Regions from separate parts of the Listeria sp. LM90SB2 genome, predicted to be linked through region 3. Evidence: predicted binding sites of a transcription regulator. Region 3 holds the regulator's gene; each other region holds the start of a gene.
What was found. Region 3 encodes LexA, which represses DNA repair genes until DNA is damaged. Its sites were predicted from a motif close to CGAACATATGTTCG; they were not measured.

Region 1 (7,386 bases), 1.0 Mb from region 3:
CAGGATTAATTGGTGTTCTACGTAAGAAACCAACTGTATAAAATATGGAAATCGTCTTTTGAAACTAAAAAGGCGATTTCTTTTTAGTAATTTCTCGAATTATTTCCGAAAAATTGCTATACTGGAAGTGAAGTGAGGTGGGCGTATTGGAATTTGGAGAAAAATTAATTCATTTAAGAAAGAAAAATAGGTTAACACAAAAACAACTGGCTGCGAAAATCGGGACAACTGCATCCACAATAAGCAAGTATGAAAATGATAACCACCGACCGCCAATTTTTATTTTGGCTAAATTAGCAGAAATTCTTGGAACAACAACCGATTTTTTATTAGATGATGTAGCTGGTTTGCGAGAAAAGAATTCGGTAAACGCCTTTCCTTTAATTGGAAATCCGGAACTCGAGAAATGGTATTTAGAATTACCTTATACATACTCAGAGGATGAGTTATTAATGTTAAAACGAATTGCAGATGCGATTGAAAATAAAAAATAATTTTAAGGAGAAGCCAGCTACTATTATGTAACTGGCTTTTATTTGGTTTTAAAGTTACTGCTCAGGATCTTGAGGCTCATTAGGATCTTCGTTATTTGGAAGCATGGTGCTGTAATAACGTCTAGGTTCAGCAGCAAGAGTGGTTGGTGGGAAAAACCTATTCATTGAAGGAAAATTACTCTCCATTATACGCATTTTTTGAGAAAATTTCATATGTAACATGGAGGTTCTAGCAATCTGATTATTAAAAGATGCTAAAGACATATCAATCTCAAAGGTTTCCATATTAGAAAATGTTATTAAAGTGTGGTTAAATCCAATTGCATGATAATCTTTAATATGTTGTGGGAAAATCCAAATACATTCTGTTGAACTAGGTGCTACAGTTGGAAATACATAAGTAGAAGTGACTGGGTCAATGATAATGGGTGGCTTATGGGTAACACCAATTAAATGTTTAGTTCCCTCTTTGCGTCCCTCATAGCTTGATCCGAAAAAGTTACAGCTGGTTTTAATTAGTTCAAACGGGGTAAATTTAGAAGTATAATGGGAATCAACTTCATAAATTTCTGAATAGACTATACTTCCAGATTTTTTTGGAAAAATAATCATTGTGTGCGGGTTTACTTCATAAAACTGAGTACTGATTTGTTCTTTTTTCATTTCATTCAACTCCTCTATGTTTGTATTTATGTCTAAGAAGAAACCTAGAGTTATTGCCTAATAAGCAAAACTTCTAAGTAACGACTAAGCATCAAAGTTAGTTATGAGTTATTTTTTGTCATTATAGCACATGGTAATTTGCAAGTCATTAGATTTTGGTAAAGTTGTATTTTCAAGCTGTTTTCTGTTTTTTCTTAGTATATTACAATTTTTCAAAATTGTAATAAATATGAGTGAAGGAGTGGTAGTCGTGGAAATGCGTGATTTTTCTAATTCGTTGATGAATCAGGTGGGTGTCCTTAAGGGTGAAAAAGAATTAACAAACGTTTTTATCGAATGCTTCCTGACGATGCTCCTAGAAGAGAGAAAATTAGAACAACTTAGAGCTGAAATTGATAAAGCTCTCGATAATAGGAACAAAGCGGAATTTATGAAACTTACAGAAAAAATGAATAAAATTCAACAGGAAATGCTAGCTTTTGACTAGAATATATGAAAAACTAAGATAGTAAGAGCTATCTTAGTTTTTTTGAGCTGTTTTATAAATTTTCAAGCAAAAAATGCTTCGAAAAAAGTTCTGGACAGATTGCTCAAATATGGTAAACTAAATAAAAACATATGTTCGGTGGTGAGGGTATGACACTTCAAATAATTGCAGGTAGATCAGGCACAGGTAAAACAACTTATTTAATGGACGAAGTTAGCGTAAAAATTAAACAAAATTCTAAGACATACATCTTTATTGTTCCGGATCAAATGACGTTTCAAATGGAGACAAGCTTTTTAAACAAAGAAAATTTAGAAGGAATGCTCGGGACTCAAATATTTAGTTTTAGTCGTTTAGCATGGAAAATACTTCAAGAAACGGGTGGGTTATCTAAAACTTTTCTGAGTCAAACTGGAATCGAAATGGTTATTAGAAAAGCTGCACTCGATCAAAGAGACAAACTAAAAATCTTTTCTAGAGCTACGTCTAGAAAAGGTTTCTATGCAGAGTTAGCGAATTTATTTAAAGAAATGAAACAAGAAGAAGTTTCTATAGAAGATATGGTGAAAAGCGCTACTAACCTGTCTACAAGTGTGAACAATAAAATCCACGATATATCAATAATCTATCAAAAGTATGAAGAATTATTGGCAGATAAATTCCTCGAAAATGAAGATTACTTGAGATTACTTGCGGAAAAAATTACAGAAAGTGATTATTTAAATCAGACGGAAATAGTCATTGATGGCTTTACTTCTTTCTCGCAACAAGAGCTGACAGTCATTGGTGCATTAATGCGAAAATGTGATAAAGTAACAGTTTCTTTAGCTTTAAATGTGCCCGAAATCAAGCATGGATTAGATGAATACAGCATGTTTAAAGCAAGTACGGAGGCTTACTATGCTTTATTAGAGCTGGCAAAATTAAATGGTATTAATGTAGAAGAAGATAAGTTTTTCTTAGAGAATAAACGGGCAAAAACAGAATCATTAGCATTTTTAGCAAATGCTTGGGGTCACAATAAATTTATGGCTTTTAAAGAAGAACCTCATAACTTAAGTGTTCATCAAGCGAACAACAGACGTGCTGAAATAGAAGGGGTTGCTCGTGAAATTCGTCAACTCACATTAAATGGATACAGATATCAAGATATGGCTATTTTGACAAGAAATCTCGGAGATTATGACGTTTTATGTGAAACAGTGATGGAGTCATATAATATTCCCATCTTTATTGATAAAAAAAGAGCTATGTCGAAACACCCATTTATTGAGTTTATCCGTTCTAGCTTAGATGCTATTTTGTTTAATTGGAAGTATGAACCAATCTTTCAAGCAGTTAAGACAGAGTTTTTCTTTGGTGTTGCCGAAAAATCAAGTGTTCTTAGACGTAAAGCGGATATTCTAGAGAACTATGTATTAGAAAATGGCATTCAAAATAAATGGAAATGGGAAAAAGAAGGCGATTGGATTTATCGGAAGATTCGTGGGCTATCAACTAATGTGTTACCTCAAACAGATGAAGAAATTCAAACGCAATCAATTATTAATGAAATGAGAAGTCTTATAGTAAACCCACTTTCAACTTTAGAGTTAAATCTAAAGAAAGCAAAAACAGGGATGGAATTTGCTTTAGCTCTTTATCATTTTTTAGAACAAGTAAATGCTGTAGAACGATTGGAATCATGGAGACAAAGAGCAGAGGAGCAGGGTTATCTAGAACTTGCACGTGAGCACGAGCAAGCATGGAGCTCTATTTCGGCGCTTTTGGATGAATTTGTAGAAGTTTTAGGTAAAGAAACTTTAGACTTAAATAGTTTTGTAGAAATTATTGCCACTGGGCTAGATGCCCTTGAATTTTCACTTTTGCCACCTTCCTTAGATCAAGTAGTTTTATCTGATATGGAGAATGCGAAATTACTAGATATGAAAGTGATTTTTGCAATTGGAATGAACGATGGTGTTATGCCGCTTCGCCAAAAGGATAACGGGATTCTTTCGGATCAAGATAGGGATGCCTTGCGTGCTGAGGTTAGTAATTTGAAGCCATCTGCTAAAAATAATATTGGAGAAGAAGATTTATTGGCGTATAAAATAATAAGTTTGCCTAGTGATAAACTATTTCTTAGTTACCCTGCTGCGGATGAAGAAGGTAAAGTGCTAAGTGAATCCAATTATTTAAGGAAAATAAAAGGCCAGTTTAAAAAATTAAGCGAATCGGTTTATTTAACAGACCCAGGTTTATTAAGTGATGCGGAACAAAGTAGTTATATTCGTTCTAAGCAAGCAACATTAGGTTTGTTGACGAGTCAATTACAAATGTACAAACGAGGTTATCCACTATCTAGTGTATGGTGGGATGCCTATAATAGTTATTTTGAAAATGGAAAAGAATCTAGAATGGCTAAACAAGTGTTATCTAGTTTGTATTACGAAAATAAAACAAAACCACTACAAGAAAAAACTGCCAAAAACTTATTTGGAGAAACAATCCATGCGAGTGTCTCGAGAATGGAGAAATTTTTCAGTTGCGAATTTCAACATTTTGCTCAATATGGTTTAAAATTAGAAGAACGAGGTCATTTTCAGCTACAAGCTGTAGATATGGGTGAAATTTTCCATGGAGCAATGGAATGGATTTCAGCAGAATTAAAAAGAAATAATCTGGATTGGGGCAGTTTAACAGACCAAGAATGTAGACAAATGGCGAAATTAGCAATGACTTTCCTAGCACCTAAAATTCAGCATGAGATACTACTTAGCTCCAAAAGAATGGAATATATTCAGTATAAATTGCTTCAAATCATAACGAGGGCAACGACAGTACTAAATGAACAAGCAAAAAGTAGTGCATTTCGTCCAGTCGGCTTAGAAGTTGATTTTGGCTTAAAAGGAGACATTCCGCCATTAAAAATTTCGCTCCAAGCGAATAGTGAACTTCTTTTACAAGGTCGAATTGATAGGATTGATATGGCAGAACAAGAAGATCGGACATTCCTACGCATTATAGATTATAAATCGAGTTCACATGATTTGGCTCTTACGGAAGTTTATTATGGCTTAGCGCTTCAAATGCTGACGTATTTGGATATTGTAGTTACAAATGCACAAAAAATGATTGGCAAAACGGCAGAACCAGCTGGAGTACTATATTTCCATATGCATAATCAATATGTACAAGCGGAGAAAGAGTTAAGTGATGAGGCTATCGCAAAAGAATTACAAAAAAATTCTAAAATGAAAGGATTAATTTTATCTGATCCTGTGGCTGTATCATTGATGGATACGACACTTGAAAAAGGTAAATCATCTAATATTGTTCCAGCAGAAATAAAACAAAATGGTGAATTAAGTGCGAGGTCAAAAACTGCGACAAGAGAAGAATTTGATAAAATGCGTCACTTTGTACGTCATAAATACCAAGAAGCTGGGAACAAAATACTTGATGGAGCAGTTTCCATTAACCCATATAAACTAAAAGAAAGAACACCTTGCCAATTTTGTGGTTTTCGTTCATTTTGTGGATTTGATCCATCTCTAGCAAGCAATCAATATAGACATTTAACCAATGAAAAAACAGAAACAATTTTAGCAAAAATGAATATCGAAGGGGGGGAACAGTAGCATGGGATTAAATATACCGCCAAAACCAGAAAGTTCTTTATGGACAGATGACCAGTGGAAAGCTATCCAAGCTGAAGGGAACAATGTGCTTGTAGCTGCTGCTGCTGGTTCAGGGAAGACAGCTGTATTAGTAACCAGAATTATTGAGAAGTTAATAAATGAGTCAGCGAACTTAAATGTTGACGAGTTGCTAATCGTAACTTTTACTAATGCATCTGCTGCTGAAATGAAGTTTAGAATTGGGAAAGGCTTGGAAGAAGCTCTAGCTCAAAATCCAGATTCTACCCATTTAAAAAGGCAAGTGGCTTTACTTAACTATGCTTCTATTTCCACTCTCCACTCTTTTTGCTTAGAAATTATTAGAAAATATTATTTTGATGCAGATATTGATCCAAATTTTCGCTTAATTGAGCCAATCGAAAGTAGTATGATTCGTGATGAGGTTCTAGAAAATTTGCTTGAACAAGAATACAGTATTGAAAACAATGAGCCGTTTTTTCACTTGGTAGAGTCTTTTACTGGAGATAGGTCGGATGCAGAGCTTCACGCGTTAATATCTAAGCTATATGATTTCTCAAGAGCAAATCCAGATCCGAATATATGGTTAGAAGAAATGGTGGACTTTTATAATACAGAAGAGACTACTTCGATTACAGAATTACCTTATTTTCCAATTATTAAAGAAGATATTGAATTAAGAGTTAATCAAGCTAAAAATTATTTATTAAATGCGATAGATTATGCAAATGAAAATAATGGACCTGTACCTTATTTAGCTACGTTAGAAAATGATTTAGCTCAAATTGAAGCAATAACAGAATTGAGCTGGAATAGCTGGGGACAGCTGAAAAAGGCTATTGAAAGTATTGATTTTAAGCGTATTCCAACACTAAAAAATAAAAGTGATTACGATGAAGAATATGTAGAGGAAGCAAAGAAATTTCGAGATGCAGCAAAAAAAGAAATTAAAAATATCGCAACTGATTGGTTTTCACGAGAAGAAATAAATTATTTATCTGACTTAGAAAAAATGAAACCAGACATCAAAACCTTGAGTAGATTAGTGAAAAAATTTGCTGAAAATTTCTTTGAAGAAAAACAGCAAAGAGGAGTATTGGATTTTAATGATTTAGAACACTTAGCATTAAAGATTTTATTAAAAGACAATGAAGCATCAGAAGTTGCTAAAAACTATCAAAAACAATTTAAAGAAGTATTAATTGATGAATATCAAGATACTAATATGGTGCAAGAAACTATCCTACGACTAGTAACTAATTCAGGTGAGGAACAAGGGAATTTATTCATGGTTGGGGATGTAAAGCAGTCTATTTATCGGTTCCGTTTAGCAGAACCAACGCTATTTATGACGAAATATCAAACTTACCAACAAGATGGAAATGGAAGCGGAATACGTATTGATTTGTCGCAAAACTTTAGAAGTAGAAAAGAAGTTTTAGATGCGACTAATTTTATATTTCATCAATTGATGGATAAGCACATTGCTGAAATTGATTATGATGCAGCGGCGGAATTAACTTTAGGCGCAAGTTTTCCTGAAACGACTGATATGGCGACGGAACTACTGCTAATTGATATGAAGTCTGTGGAGAGTGAAACTGAAGATGAATTGTCACCTCAAGAATTACAAAAAAATCAAGTGGAATCACGTGCAATTGCAATGAAAATTAAAGAAATGATAGACAATAAGTTTCCTATATTTGATAAAAAAATGAAACAAAACAGACCGATTCAATATCGAGATATAGTTATTTTAGCTAGGGCGATGACAAGCGCTCCAGATATGGAAGAAGCAATGAAAGTTCAGGATATCCCTTTTTACGCGAATAACAATTCTGGTTATTTTGAAACAACAGAAGTAGCTACGATGATTGCACTGATGAAAGTGATTGACAACCCTTACCAAGATATTCCGCTCGCTGCTGTTTTACGGTCACCCATAATCGGTTTAAACGAAGAAGAGCTAGGACAAGTTCGTATGGCGAAAAAGAATGGTTATTTCTATGATGCATTGTTAACATACAAAGATACAACCGTTTCGGAAACTGCAGATAAAATGAGTGATTTTATTCAACAGTTAAATAATTGGCGTGAGTTA
Region 2 (7,386 bases), 1.1 Mb from region 3:
TCCATTGTTGTTTCGGCACCACGGTGAACGCCGCCAATCCCACCAGTTACGAAGATGCCGATTTCTGCGAGTTCAGCACAAATCATTGTTGCTGCTACAGTTGTTGCGCCAAGTTGTTTTGTTGCAATAAGGTAACCGATATCACGACGAGAAACTTTTGCCACATTGCTACTTTTAGCGAATAGTTCTAGTTCTTCATCAGAAAGACCAATTTTAATTTTTCCGTCGATTAAAGCGATTGTCGCTGGTACGGCACCGTTATCGCGAATAATTTGTTCTACGTCACGTGCCATTTCAACATTTTGCGGATAAGGCATGCCGTGAGAGATAATTGTAGATTCTAGCGCAACGATTGCTTTTCCTTCTGCTTTTGCTTGTTTTACTTCTTCGGATAATGATAAATAATTTTTCATTTGAATTCCTCCACGTCTTTTTGTAGTTGGGATGTCGATAAATTTTGGCGAACGGTATACTCAGATTCGAGTGTTCGCGCGGCATTTACGCTCCCTGCTCTTAAAATTTCTTTCAATGCTTTTCCTTCTAACCATGCGTAGATAACCGCGGAGCAAAATGCATCTCCCGCTCCTGTCACGTCTACAATATTTTCAATTACAATTGCTGGTTCAAAAATAGTACCTTCACCTTTGTTTGCTGCAACTGCGCCTTTACTGCCATTTGTAACGATGACATTTTTTACGCCTAGATCTAACCATTTTTGTGCAGCTAAGCGCCAGTCTTCGTCATTTTTGATAGTCATTCCTAGGTGCGTTTCTGATTCGTCTCGGTTGCAAATTAGCCAAGTTACATGATCAAGTCTTTCTGGTAAATGAGACATTTTGGGTGAAGACACAGGAACGAGTACTAATGGAATTGAATTAATTTCAGCAAAGCTGCCAAGATATTCTAGTGTTTCTTTCGGACAGTTTAAATCTGCAATGATTGCGCTCGCCTGACTCAGCAAGCCTTCATTTTTTGCGAGTACATCTGGAGTTAAGTGATCATATGCATCCATGTCCGCTAGTGCAACGAGTAAATCTCCATTGTTTTCGAGCACTGCTGTATAAGAACCAGTTGCGATGCTTGGGAATGCTGTGACGTAATCTAAGTTCATATATGTATTACTAGCATTTTTGACAGCTTCCCAGTCAGAGTCTGTTCCACAAGCAGTGAGTAATATAACTTCTTTTCCAAGGCGTCCAAGGTTTTCGCCTACGTTTCTAGCAACCCCGCCAGCACTTTGTGTTGAGCGCACTGGGTTTGATGTGGCTAGTTGGGCCTTGTCTTTAATATAAAACTTCCGATCGACGTTAGCTCCACCTATACAAACGATTTGTTTGGCTTCATTTAAAATATAAGCTTTTCCTAAAATGCGACCTTTCTTAATAAGGCCGGAAATAAGGTTTGCGACTGTCGGTCTTGATAAATCAAGTATGTCAGCAAGTTCTTGTTGAGAAATGTAAGGATTTTTACGGATGGAATTGAAAATTATCTCTTCCTTTTCGTTCATTTTCGCTTTATTATTCTCCACGATATAATGCACCTCCATTCCAAACTTTTGTTTTATTTTCAAACACATGTTTATTATATATGTAAATGCTTTCTTTTGCAAACTAAAAAACGAAAATCCGCTTCTTTTTAGGAAGGAAATTTTCGTTTAGGTTCATTTATTTTGAAGAATAGCCAGTTCACTTTCAGTTAAAGGGCGGTATTCGCCGAGTCCAAGTGACTCGTCTAATTGTAAATTCCCCATCGAAATTCGTTTTAAATAGCTGACTTTCTTACCACGTGCGGCGAACATTCTTTTTACTTGATGGAATTTCCCTTCTTGGATAGTGACGTTTATTTCGTTTGGTGTAATAATTTCTAAACGTGCTGGTTTGCAAGTGTATCCATCGTCGAGTTCAATTCCAGCTGCAAAAGCTTCTACATCAGCTAGAGTAACATCACCATCAATTTTAGCGTAGTATGTTTTATCTATATGTTTTTTAGGTGAGAGCAAATTGTGCGCGAGTGTGCCATCGTTCGTTATAATTAGCAAGCCTTCTGTATCTTTGTCTAAGCGGCCGACTGGGAATGGATCAGTGAGCGTGTCTTCTTGCGCAAGCAAATCGATGACGGTTTCTGACACATTATCCTCGGTTGCGCTCACGACATTTTGTGGTTTATGTAGCATAAAATAGACGAATTCTTGGTAAACGACTGGTGTTCCATGGACAGTTACTTGGTCTTTATCAGGGTTTACTTGGGTTTTGCTATCTTTCTGAATCGTGCCATTGACGACAACTGCCCCAGATTTAAGCAAAGGTTTCACTTCTTTTCGACTCCCGAAACCTGTATGGGACAATAATTTATCTAAGCGCATGGTTTCGCTCCTTTTTTTCTTTTATTGTAACAAAAAAACGAAGCTTCCTCAAAGGTGCTCCGTTTTCTTTCTATTATATAGTTTCAACAACTTGTTTATTTTGAGGTATTGTTAAGCCGAGGTTGCCTCTTAATGTCGTAGCTGGATATTCATTTCGGTATAAACCTCGACTTTGCAGAAGAGGAATAACTTGTTCCACAAAAGTTTCAAACGTTCCAGGAATATCAGAAGCAATAATAAAACCATCTGCAGCATCATTTTGGAACCAAACATCGATTAAATCGGCTACTTGTTCTTTTGTTCCTATAAAAGGTGTTTTTGGCGTTGCTGCTTCTGTTGCCACTTGACGAAGGGTTAGGTGCCGTTCTTTCGCTTCTTTTTTGATTCGGTCTGTTGTGCTTTGAAAGGCATTTTTGCCAATATCACCAAGGTCTGGGAATGGAGCATCCAAATCAAATTGACTTAAATCATAGTCGTCGAAGTAACGTGCTAGGTAAGTTACCGCATTTTCTATTGGAATTAGACTAGCAAATTCAGTATATTTGGCTTCTGCTTCTTCCAACGTGTCCGCTACAATTGGGCTAATTCCTGGGAAAATTCGGACTTCATCTGCATTTCTACCAGCCTTTTCAGCGCGGGCTTTCACATCTTGATAGAATTCAATGGCTTCTTCTAAGGAATCAGAATGAGTGAAAATGGCTTCCGCGTTTTGAGCAGCGAAATCGCGCCCCGTACTAGACGCGCCTGCCTGGAAAACAACTGGTTCTCCTTGCTTCGAGCGGCCGATATTTAACGGCCCTTCGACTTGGAAATACTCTCCTTGATGATTTAAACGATGTAATTTTTCAGGATTAAAGAATTCACCGGTTTCTTTATTATAAGTGAACGCATCCTCTTCCCAAGAACTCCAGAGTCCGCGAACCACTTTTAAATGTTCTGCTGCAATGGTGTAGCGATCGCTGTGGGTTGGGAGATTTTTCTTGCTATGATTTCGCGCGGCGCCTTCTTGCGGAGAAGTGACTAGATTCCAACCCGCTCGGCCGCCGCTAATGTGATCAAGCGAAGAGAGCTGTCTTGCGAGTGTAAATGGTTCTGTAAAAGAAGTCGAGAAAGTTCCGACAAGTCCGATGTTTTCCGTAGACTCAGCTAATGCCGATAAAATCGTAATTGGTTCAAAACGATTAAGAAAATGCGGAATCGATTTTTCGGAAATAAAAAGGCCGTCTGCAATAAATACAAAACTAAATAACCCTTGTTCGGCAATTTTGGCGCGTGTCTTATAAAAATCTAAATCCGTACTTGCTGCGGGGTTGATGTCCGGATGTCGCCAACCATCTGTTGTTCCGCCAACACCGTGAATAATTGCACCAAACTGAATTGTTTCTTTTCTAGTCATTTTACTTCCTCCTTTTCAAACAATGCTTTTTCCAAATGTTCCAATCCGATTTCTGTAACTGCTTGGTAGGTCCCTTTTTCAATATCGCCGATTTCTACGACTGGGACATAACGAATGCCGTATTTCGCTTGCAGTACTTCTCGCAAATAATCATGGTCGGTGACGTCGATATCTTGGAAGACAATTTTTTGCTCAGTTAAATAATCTTTCACATCTTTACAATAATGACATCCTACTTTACTCCAAACAACGACGTTAGCCATGGACAACTTCCTCCTTTATCGATTCACTTAATAATTGGTACGAGTATCGCTTGATTTCCGTAGATTTAACTGGTGTTAAAACAACAAAATCTTGGATATTATATTCTTTTGAAAGGCGTTTAATCTCTGCTCCGACTTCTTGTTTGGTTCCTGTTATTGCACCAATTCTTTGGGTAATAAACCGGTATGTTTGGTTGATATCTTTTACGTAGGATTCCGCTTGTTCGCGCGATCCGACATTAACTCTACGTCCGTCCGCAAGCTCGACTTTGATTGACTCTCGCTCTGGAATATGTCGGTCTGCTGCGATTTTAGTCTCAGCTACTACAACAATTGGTGCTAGTTGGAAACTAGCTTTTGTGTTTATTCGGTACTGTTCAAATAGCTCGCGTGCTTCTTTTAAAACTGCTTCTTCTCCATTTATAAAATAAGCAAACACAAAGGAAATACCTAGTTTGGCAGCTTGTTTCGCGCTAGCTGCACTTCCTCCAAGCAAAAATATCTCTGGTTTGTTTTCTGGAAGTGGTTTTGCTGCAATAGCAACCTCTGAATGATGGGTTACAAAATCGACTAGTTCTTTCAATTTGGCATCAAAGGTTCGCGTAGGTTTTACGAAGTCTTTTTGAAGGGCATCGGTTGCTGGTTGAAATCCGCCTGGCGCTTTTCCGACGCCAAGTGACATCCGACCCGGCGCTAAGTTTTCAAGCACATGAAATTGTTCAGCGACTTTATATGGACTATAATGTTGTAGCATTATTCCGCCAGATGCAAGCTTGATTGTGCTCGTTTTTGCAGCAATATACCCTAAAAGAACTTCCGGAGCTGCACCAGCTATTTCGTCTGAATTATGATGCTCGGCAACCCAGAAACGATGATAGCCGAGTTGTTCTGCGAGTTGCGCAAGTTCTACGGTATTTTGCAAAGCTTCACTAGGTTTTTCGCCTGGATTTATAATACTTTGGTCCAAAATACTGAATCGAATCGTCATATGACACGCTCCTTTTTCACTTCTTTGATTTCATATAAATAATCCGCTGAAACTCGGTGTAAAAAGCGTTTTGTCCGTTCTTCTTTGGTATGATTAAACACTTCATCGGGAGTACCTTGTTCGACAATTAGTCCACCATCCATAAAAACGACTTGATCTGCCACTCGTTTGGCGAACTCCATTTCATGCGTAACGACGATCATCGTTGCACCCGCACGTGCAATCTCTAGCATTACTTCCAATACTTCACCGACAAGTTCAGGATCAAGTGCGGCGGTTGGTTCATCAAACAAAATGACGTCTGGATTAATAGCGAGAGCTCGTGCGATTCCAACGCGCTGTTTTTGCCCGCCGGAAAGTTGGGAAGGATAGGCACTAAATTTGTCCGCCAAACCGACTTTTGTGAGCTCTCGTTCTGCTATTTCACGGGCAATTTTTTTCGGCATTTTTCTAGCGACTGTTAGACCCTCCATCACATTTTGAATGACCGTTTTGTGCGAAAAGAGATTATACTGTTGGAAAACCATCGCCGTATTTTTCCGCAGTTGCAAAACTTCTTTTTTGGATGGTTTCTTACAGTTAATTATTTGGTCATGCATCGAAATTTCACCATTTTCAGGTCGTTCCAGTAAGTTTAGGCATCGTAAAAAGGTTGTTTTCCCTGAGCCACTTGGGCCAAGTATTGTTACTACTTCACCCTTTTTCACCGTTAAATCAATTCCTTTTAAAACCTTGTTTTCACCAAAGCTTTTTTGAATATTTTTAATTGTAATCATACTGTTCCTCCTCGATATTTAGCGATATTTTTTTCCAAGATATAATTAATCGCTTCAATCAAAATAGTTAAAAACCAATAAATGAGTGCGGCACCGATAAATGCTTCGAGAAACGCGTAATTGTCGGAAGCTACTATTGTTGCCATTCCAGTGATTTCTGGGACTGCAACGATGGCAGCGATGGATGTGGTATGTAAAAATCCGATGCACAAATTCGTGAAATTCGGTAGGGCAATCATGAAGGCTTGCGGTAAGAGCACTTTTCGAATCGCTTGGCCATGCGTATATCCTACAGAGTAAGCCGCTTCCATTTGTCCGATATCAACCGCAATAATACCGGAGCGCAAAATCTCGGTTAAGTAAGCTCCTGCCGTGAAAGACAGCGCGATAATGACAAAAATAACGACCGGTATTTTGTTTGCAGAAATGCCTAATCCGAATGATTTGCTCAAAAAATCCACCAATAGGGGAATGCCTAGGTAAATCAGCATAATATGCAGAATCGCTGGGGTGCTTCGAAAAAAAGAAACGTAAAACTTCGCTATCGGTTCTAAAAATCGGACATGATACATCCGAATCAACGTCATACCTATAGCGATAATGAAACCGAACAATATCGGAAAGAAAGTCATCGCAAGTGTTAACGGGATAGTTTTTAACATTGCCATTACGGCGGTTCCAATAAAAGGCACATCAAGCGGCATCATTATCTCTCCTTTATAACTCGATATCGAAAATACTCGTGAATCTGGTGTTTTCTTTTTTAACTCGTTTTTCAATCCATTTGAAGGAATATTCCAGTAAGACGGCCGTCAAATAGTAAATAATTGATAAAGAAATATAGACCTCTAGCGCGTGATTACTTAGTGTTATCAGCGTCTGACCTCTTCCTGACATATCCATTACTCCAATCGAAAAAGCGAGCGACGTATCTTTCAAATAACCAATGACTAAATTGCCAAAATTCGGTAGAGCTTGATAGAGTGCTTGTGGCAAGATGATTCGTAAAAACGTTTGGCGACTACTCAGACCAATACTATAAGCCGCCTCTGCTTGTCCGGCATCCACGCTGTTCACGCCTGCGCGAATCACTTCGGCAATGGTCGCTGCACTGCTTAACGCATAAGTCGCAATCGCAGCATAAAGGGGATCCATTTGTGATAAATCAATGCCAACGATGCTTGAAAGTGCCGGGATTCCGTAAAAAACAATAAATAGTTGAACCATAATCGGCGTCCCACGGAAAAACGAAATATACACTCTGACCAATTGATCTAAAACTGGTATCTTATAAATTCTTGGTAAAGATAGTAGAACGCCTAATATAAATCCAAAAATAAGCGAGAGTGCCAAAATATACAACGTAATCGGTAAATAACCAGCTAACGTTGGAATAAAATCAGCAATCATTTTTACATCGAACGCTTTATCCATTTTAATGGCACCCTCCCTTGTTTAATATTGTTCTTTTGAATAATCTGCGCCAAGCCATTTTTCGCTTAATTTTTTTAGTGTTCCATCATCAATAATAGATTGAAGCGCCTCATCTACATCTTTGCTTAGTTTTGTTTCATCTTTTCCGAGCATGAAGTATACTTTCG
Region 3 (7,386 bases):
AAAAAAGAAAAAACGCATTAGAGAAATATAATAATATTTTATGAGGTGAACTAATGAATTACAAGAGCCCAGTATATAGCGTTACTCCCATTCACTACACAAAATTACAAGCAAATAATTATAATCCCAACACTGTCCCCGCAACCGAACTCAAACTACTTGAAAAATCAATTTGGGAAGATGGGTTTACGCAACCAATTGTTTGTTATCCCTTGGAAGACAGCGATAAATATGAAATAATAGATGGGTTCCACCGTTACACTATCATGAGAACCTCTAAACGAATTCGAGAACGAGAAAATGAATTCTTACCAGTAGTCATCTTAGAAAAGGACACCGTGAATCGAATGGCCTCTACAATACGTCATAATCGTGCGCGCGGATTTCATAATGTCGAATTAATGTCCAACATTGTTAGTGAACTTGTAGATAGCGGGATGTCCGATAGTTGGATTATGAAAAATATTGGAATGGATGCTAATGAAATCTTACGCTTAAAACAAGTGAGCGGACTTGCTCACCTCTTCTTAGATAAAGAATTCAGTCACACATCTGATTAATTGATGAAAAGAGGTTTAATAATGAAAGAAAATAAATACGATGACAAACATTTTTTCGAACAATATAGCCAAATGCCTCGCTCGAAAGAAGGATTAAAAGCAGCTGGTGAATGGCATGAACTTAAAAAAATGCTTCCTGATTTTAACCAGAAAACAGTCCTTGATTTAGGGTGTGGCTTTGGATGGCACTGTATCTATGCAGCTGAACATGGTGCAAAAAAAGTACTTGGTATCGATTTATCCGAAAGAATGCTTACTGAGGCTAAACGAAAAACTACATCGCCAGTGGTTTGTTACGAGCAAAAAGCCATAGAAGATATAGCTATTGAACCAGATGCATACAATGTTGTTCTGAGTTCCCTTGCACTTCATTACATTGCTTCTTTTGACGACATTTGTAAGAAAGTCTATATTAACCTAAAATCTAGTGGGTCTTTCATTTTCTCTGTAGAACATCCGGTATTTACGGCAGATGGAAGACAAGATTGGTATACGGATGAAACAGGTAACAAATTACATTGGCCCGTTGACCGATATTTTAATGAATCTATGCGAACAAGCCATTTTCTTGGAGAAGATGTCCAAAAGTATCACCGAACAGTTACTACTTACATCCAAACATTACTGAAAAATGGCTTTCAAATTAATAGTGTTATCGAACCGGAACCAGCTCCTGAATTAAAAGATTTACCCGAAATGCAAGACGAATACCGCCGCCCAATGATGCTACTCATTTCAGCAACGAAACAATAATAAAAAACCCCTTCTAAATCAATAGAAGGGGTTTACTTTGTTAAAATATTATTTCTTAGTTTTCTTTGGTTTTTCTTTTTCTTGCTGTTTGTTCATCGCACTCATCATTTGATTGATTTTCTTTTGTGATGGTTTTTGACCCATTTGTGCCATCATCATTTGTAACATTTGTTCGTTAATTGGCGGATTGTTTTTTAAATAGCTCATCATGTAACGTCTTGCAATAAAGAATCCTCCCGCAAGACCAGCTAGTAAACAAATAATGCCGACAAGAATGTAAATCCACATAGTCTCTTTTCTCCTCCTTGAAACAAAATCCTCTTTTATTGTACTTGATTTATATTAAACAGACAATACTTTTCAAGAAAACTTATCATCTAGATCAATTTATCAATAAAAGCTGCAAACAACCTCGTAATTATACCATTAATGGTACTACGGCGCAATCTAAAAAAAGCATAAAAAAACAGACCGCTCTAGAAAAATTAGCAACGGTCTGATTGTTTAATTAAAGTGATTTTACTGTATTAACTACGTTTTCAACAGTAAAGCCGTAATTCTTAATAACTGTTTCACCTGGAGCAGAAGCACCAAATTTGTCAATTCCGATAACTTTACCATCTAAACCAACATAACGTTCCCATCCAAAGCTAGCGCCCATCTCTACTGCTACACGTTTTCTAACAGCATTCGGTAATACACTTTCTTTGTACTCAGCAGATTGTTGCTCGAATAGATCAAATGATGGCACACTGACAACTGATACATCTGTTCCTTGAGCTTGAAGTTCTTTTTGCGCTTCAATAGCTAAGTTAACTTCAGAACCACTCGCTAGGATGATTGCTTCTGGCACGTCACCTTTAGCTGGGGAAATAACATAAGCACCTTTTTTAACGCCTTCTGCAGTTAATTTAGCAGAATTTGGTAGTGTTGGTAGGCCTTGACGAGTAAGAACAAGTACATGCGGTGTAGATGTAGAAGTGATAGCAAGTTTCCAAGCCTCCACAACTTCATTTCCATCAGCAGGACGAATAACAGAAAGCCCTGGCATTGCACGTAAGCTTGCAAGTTGTTCGATTGGCTCATGTGTTGGGCCATCTTCCCCAACTGCAATACTATCATGCGTCATTACATAGGTTACTGGTAAATGTTGAATAGCTGATAAACGAATAGCAGCACGTACATAGTCAGAGAATACGAAGAATGTACCACCGTATACTTGTAATCCGCCGTGAAGTGCCATACCATTTAATGCAGCGCCCATCGCAAATTCACGAACACCAAACCAAATGTTTCTTTCAGCTGGAGTCGCTTTTGTAAATTCACCGTCTGTTTTAATTGTTGTATTATTCGAACCTGCAAGGTCAGCAGATCCGCCAAAAATAGTTGGGATTTTTCCAGCTAACGCATTGATAACTTCTCCACTGGAAGCACGGCTAGCAAGTGCTTTTGAATCATCATATACTGGAAGATCCTCATCCCAATCAGCTGGTAACTTGTTGTTCAAGCTATCTTCTAATTGTTTCGCAAGCTCTGGATATTCTGCTTTATAGGAAGCAAATAACTCATTCCAAGCTGTTTCTGCTTTTTCACCACGTTCGCCAATTGTTTCTTTAAAGCGAGCAGTAACTTCTTCAGGAACAAAGAATTTCTCTTCGTAGTTCCAACCATAAGCTTTTTTCGCTTCTAAAATACCTTCATCGCCTAGTGGAGCACCGTGAACTTTACTTGTACCGGCATTTGGAGCACCAAAACCGATAACAGTTTTCACTTCAATCATAGTAGGTTGAGAAGTGTTTTGTTTCGCTTTTTCGATTGCTGCTAAAATTTCAGCTGTATCATTACCGTCTTTTACTAATAAATGTTCCCAGCCATAAGCTTCAAAGCGTTGTTTTACATTTTCAGAGAAAGATTTGTCTAAATCACCATCAAGAGAGATATCATTGGAATCATAGAGAACAACTAATCTTCCTAATTGTTGATGACCTGCATAAGAAGCCGCTTCTGAAGCAACACCTTCCATTAAGTCACCATCTCCGCATAGTGCATAAGTATAATGATCCACTACCGGGAAACCATCTTTATTATATTTCGCTTCTAAATGTCTTTCTGCCATAGCCATACCAACAGCCATCGCAATACCTTGACCAAGTGGACCAGTAGTTGCGTCTACACCATCTGTATAACGATATTCTGGGTGACCAGGAGTTTTACTTTCCCATTGACGGAAATTTTTAAGATCTTCTAATTCTAATTTGAATCCACTTAAGTGTAATAAACTATATAAAAGCATTGAGCCGTGTCCAGCAGAAAGTACAAAACGATCTCGGTTAAACCAATGTGAATTCTTAGGGTTAGTATTTAATACACGCGACCAAAGTGCGTAAGCCATTGGTGCTGCTCCCATTGGTAATCCTGGATGACCAGAATTTGCTTTTTGAATTGCGTCCATTGATAATGTACGAATTGTATTCACTGCTAAACTATCTGTGTTATCGAACAAATGAAACATCCTCTCTTCAATATAATTTTAACTACTTTTAATAATAAGCCTAAAAAGCAATTAACACAACTAATAATTGCTTTAAATTGCTTAATTGATTGGTATTTTTGTTCATTTGCTCATTAATGTTTATTTGGTACTAATTATTAGTGCTTATTTTTTCTAAGTTGTTTCACTTTATGCGGCGTTACATCTGTTCCATTTGGGTCGATTATCGTTGTATTTTCTATTGTCCCCTTCATATGCGTACGAAAAGACTTGATGTATTCTTTTCTTAATTTATCTTGCTCCACTTTTTCTGTAGCAGTTAATGTTCCGGCTTTTTTCTTTTTAGAAAGCTCATTAATACGATCTATTTTAGCTTTTTCTAGCATCGTTATTCTCCTTTTCTTCTATAGAATAAAAATAAGAAAGCAGCATAATCGCTACTCTCTAATATTATATCATAAACGGCCACTAAATCGACCTTACTGGTTTGCTAGTTGAATCGTACTATCACTCTTTATTAATTTTGTTTTGTGTACAGGAATAACTACTGATTCTCCTGCTTCCACATGACCGTCAGCTAAATTATTTTCTTTTTCTACCCAGCTAACAAAATCTGCTTTTGCCATATCACTTTTCCCTGCATATTGATCTGCTAATGCCCATAAAGAATCCCCTTCACTTACGTTCACTTCTGAATAGTCGTTTCCCCCGCCAACTACAGTACACATTAAAATGATTCCTAGTACGATGCAAGTAAGTACAAATATAATAGAAACATAAAATTTATCCCAAATTAATTTCATAGTCATTAATAATCCCTCCAAAAAGAATGTATGTTCGCTTTTCTATATTATAGAACAGCCGTTCGTGTATGTCAATAAAAAAACGAACCTTTGTTTGCATATTGGTTTTTCTTTTGCTATACTTGAATTATAAAATAACCATTAAATCAATGAGGTGAAACCATGAAAATATCTAAACGCCAACAAGATATATATGAATTTATAAAATCAGAAGTAAAAGAAAAAGGTTATCCACCTTCCGTCCGCGAAATTGGTGAAGCAGTTGGCCTTGCTTCCAGCTCTACTGTTCATGGACATCTTGCTCGCCTTGAAGGTAAAGGCTTAATTAGACGGGACCCAACAAAGCCTCGTGCGATTGAAATATTATCTTTAGAAGACGAAGCAGAGACACCCAATGTTGTAAATATTCCTATTATCGGGAAAGTAACTGCTGGAATGCCCATCACTGCAATTGAGAACATTGATGAATATTTCCCACTACCAGAATACATGGCAGCTGGCGAAACCAATGTCTTCATGTTAGAAATCGACGGCGAAAGTATGATTAATGCCGGAATCCTTGATGGTGATAAAGTAATCGTTAGACAACAAAGTTCTGCAATCAATGGCGAAATCGTTGTAGCGATGACAGATGAAAATGAAGCTACATGTAAACGATTCTACAAAGAAGCTAATCATTTTAGATTACAACCCGAAAACGATGCTTTGGAGCCTATCCTTTTAAACAACGTAACAATTCTAGGAAAAGTAATCGGACTTTATCGAGATATTCGCTAATTTTATTCGTTTGAACAGGTGGTTGAGAACATGATTTATTTTGAAACTGAACGGCTTATTGCAAGAGATTATTTAACAAACGATTATCTTCCTTTTAGTCAAATGAATGCAGATGAGCAAGTAATGAAATACTTCCCAGCCAGATTAACTCAAAACGAAAGTAATGCATTTCTTGATAGGATTCAAGAAGAATTAAAGTCACTTGGATATGGTCTCTTTGCTATTGAAGTTAAATCGACTGGCGAATTCATCGGTTTTACTGGATTTCATGAGGCTACTTTTGAAGCTACATTCACTCCATGCACGGAGATAGGTTGGCGATTAAAACATAGCGCTTGGAACCAAGGCTATGCCACCGAAGCCGCACTTGGCGCGTTAGCACTTGCTGAAGAAATCAACACTATTAACGAAATATACAGTTTTACCGCCGCACTCAATAAACCTTCAGAAAATGTCATGAAAAAAATCCATTTAACAAAAATAGCTACTTTTGAACATCCCGCTTTAGTAAATGGCGATCCACTAAAGCCCCATGTTCTTTATAAGAAGGCATAATAAAACCCCCTGTACATTCTGGTACAGGGGGTTTTAATTCCAAATAAGCAGTGAAAAATATAGTCCGACGAGCGTTATGAATAAAACTGGAATAGTAATCACAATGCCAATTTTGAAATAAGAGCCCCAGCTTATCTTTATCCCTTTCTGCGCTAGAACATGTAGCCAAAGTAAAGTTGCTAGCGAGCCAATTGGTGTTATTTTCGGACCTAAATCAGAACCAATGACATTTGCATAGACTAACGCTTCTTTCATCACGCCTGTAAATGACGTATGATCGATTGCAAGTGCATTTATCATTACTGTTGGCAAATTATTCATGACAGAAGACAGTATTGCAGCAATAAATCCCATTCCAACTGTTCCCGCAAATAAACCAAAGTGCGCAACATATGTAATTGCTTCTGATAATAATTTTGTGATACCGACATTTTGCAAACCATATACAACTACATACATACCAACCGAGAAAAACACAATATTCCAAGGTGCTCCTTTTAAAATAGCTTTTGTCGAGACCGCATGACTTTTTGCACTGACTAACAAAAAGATAACAGCAACTAGCAAGGCAATAAATGACACTGGAATATCTAAAAAACTACTCAAAAAATAGCCTGCTACAAGGATGATAAGTATTCCCCAAGAAACACGAAACATCTTTTTATCTTTAATTGCAGAAGCCGGCTCTCGAATCACTCGCGTATCATATTTTTTAGGTAATGCTTTCCGAAAATAAAAATATAAGATTAAAATACTCGCAACTAAAGAGAAAAGCGTTGGAATCCACATAATAAGCGCATACTGCGAAAAACTAATGCCGAAAAAATCAGCCGAAACTATATTGACTAAATTACTAACTACGAGCGGCAAGGACGTCGTATCTGCTATAAAACCGCTAGCAATAATAAATGGAAATACCTTTTTCTCATCAAAATTCAGCGCTCGCACCATCGCTAGAACAATTGGTGTCAAAATTAGCGCCGCCCCGTCATTAGCAAACAACGCAGCAACGAAAGCTCCCAAAATAGAAATAAGAATAAACATTAATAACCCATTACCTCTTGCTAATCGCGCCATATGTAAAGCCGCCCACTCAAAAAAGCCAATTTTATCTAAAATCAATGAAATAATTATAATAGCAATAAAAGCGAGCGTCGCATTCCAAACAATTCCAGTAACTGTTGCGACATCTGATAAAGTGACGACGCCAAGTAATATGGCAATTAGCGCACCTCCGCAAGCTGACCATCCGATTGATAATTTTCTTGGTTGCCAAATCACAAAAAATAATGTGAAGGCAAATACTAAAATAGCTAAAGTAATCTGCATTTCTTCCCCTTTCTCTAATGAAAACCTCCCTTTCACTAGCACATTTTTAAATATATGCCTCTATTTGCCAAACATCAAACATTTGAAACCGATTTTCCAATAAAAAAGCACGTTTCCA

Region 1: addB (helicase-exonuclease AddAB subunit AddB) is a predicted target of LexA. The motif match lies at 1,769-1,782, and genes of this name have one in related genera.
Region 2: GL301_RS11700 (carbohydrate kinase) is a predicted target of LexA. The motif match lies at 1,549-1,562, and genes of this name have one in related genera.

The regions. Positions count from the first base shown of each region.
Region 1 is NZ_CP046449.1:2,366,143-2,373,528, reverse strand. Features, by position in the region: gene GL301_RS11670 (PTS fructose transporter subunit IIABC) at 1-41, shown strand, start outside; gene GL301_RS11665 (helix-turn-helix domain-containing protein) at 147-494, shown strand; gene GL301_RS11660 (competence protein ComK) at 549-1,157, opposite strand; gene GL301_RS11655 (IDEAL domain-containing protein) at 1,288-1,644, shown strand; gene addB (helicase-exonuclease AddAB subunit AddB) at 1,794-5,267, shown strand; gene addA (helicase-exonuclease AddAB subunit AddA) at 5,269-7,386, shown strand, end outside.
Region 2 is NZ_CP046449.1:2,379,623-2,387,008, forward strand. Features, by position in the region: gene GL301_RS11695 (pseudouridine-5'-phosphate glycosidase) at 1-413, opposite strand, end outside; gene GL301_RS11700 (carbohydrate kinase) at 410-1,528, opposite strand; gene GL301_RS11705 (pseudouridine synthase) at 1,661-2,362, opposite strand; gene GL301_RS11710 (LLM class flavin-dependent oxidoreductase) at 2,436-3,758, opposite strand; gene GL301_RS11715 (glutaredoxin family protein) at 3,755-4,021, opposite strand; gene GL301_RS11720 (LLM class flavin-dependent oxidoreductase) at 4,014-5,009, opposite strand; gene GL301_RS11725 (amino acid ABC transporter ATP-binding protein) at 5,006-5,785, opposite strand; gene GL301_RS11730 (amino acid ABC transporter permease) at 5,782-6,489, opposite strand; gene GL301_RS11735 (amino acid ABC transporter permease) at 6,503-7,219, opposite strand; gene GL301_RS11740 (amino acid ABC transporter substrate-binding protein) at 7,241-7,386, opposite strand, start outside.
Region 3 is NZ_CP046449.1:1,325,776-1,333,161, reverse strand. Features, by position in the region: gene GL301_RS06655 (phosphoadenosine phosphosulfate reductase) at 1-44, shown strand, start outside; gene GL301_RS06650 (IbrB-like domain-containing protein) at 54-560, shown strand; gene GL301_RS06645 (class I SAM-dependent methyltransferase) at 582-1,313, shown strand; gene GL301_RS06640 (YneF family protein) at 1,362-1,601, opposite strand; gene tkt (transketolase) at 1,822-3,816, opposite strand; gene GL301_RS06630 (DUF896 domain-containing protein) at 3,963-4,190, opposite strand; gene yneA (cell division suppressor protein YneA) at 4,284-4,613, opposite strand; gene lexA (transcriptional repressor LexA) at 4,770-5,384, shown strand; gene GL301_RS06615 (GNAT family N-acetyltransferase) at 5,415-5,939, shown strand; gene GL301_RS06610 (arsenic transporter) at 5,973-7,268, opposite strand.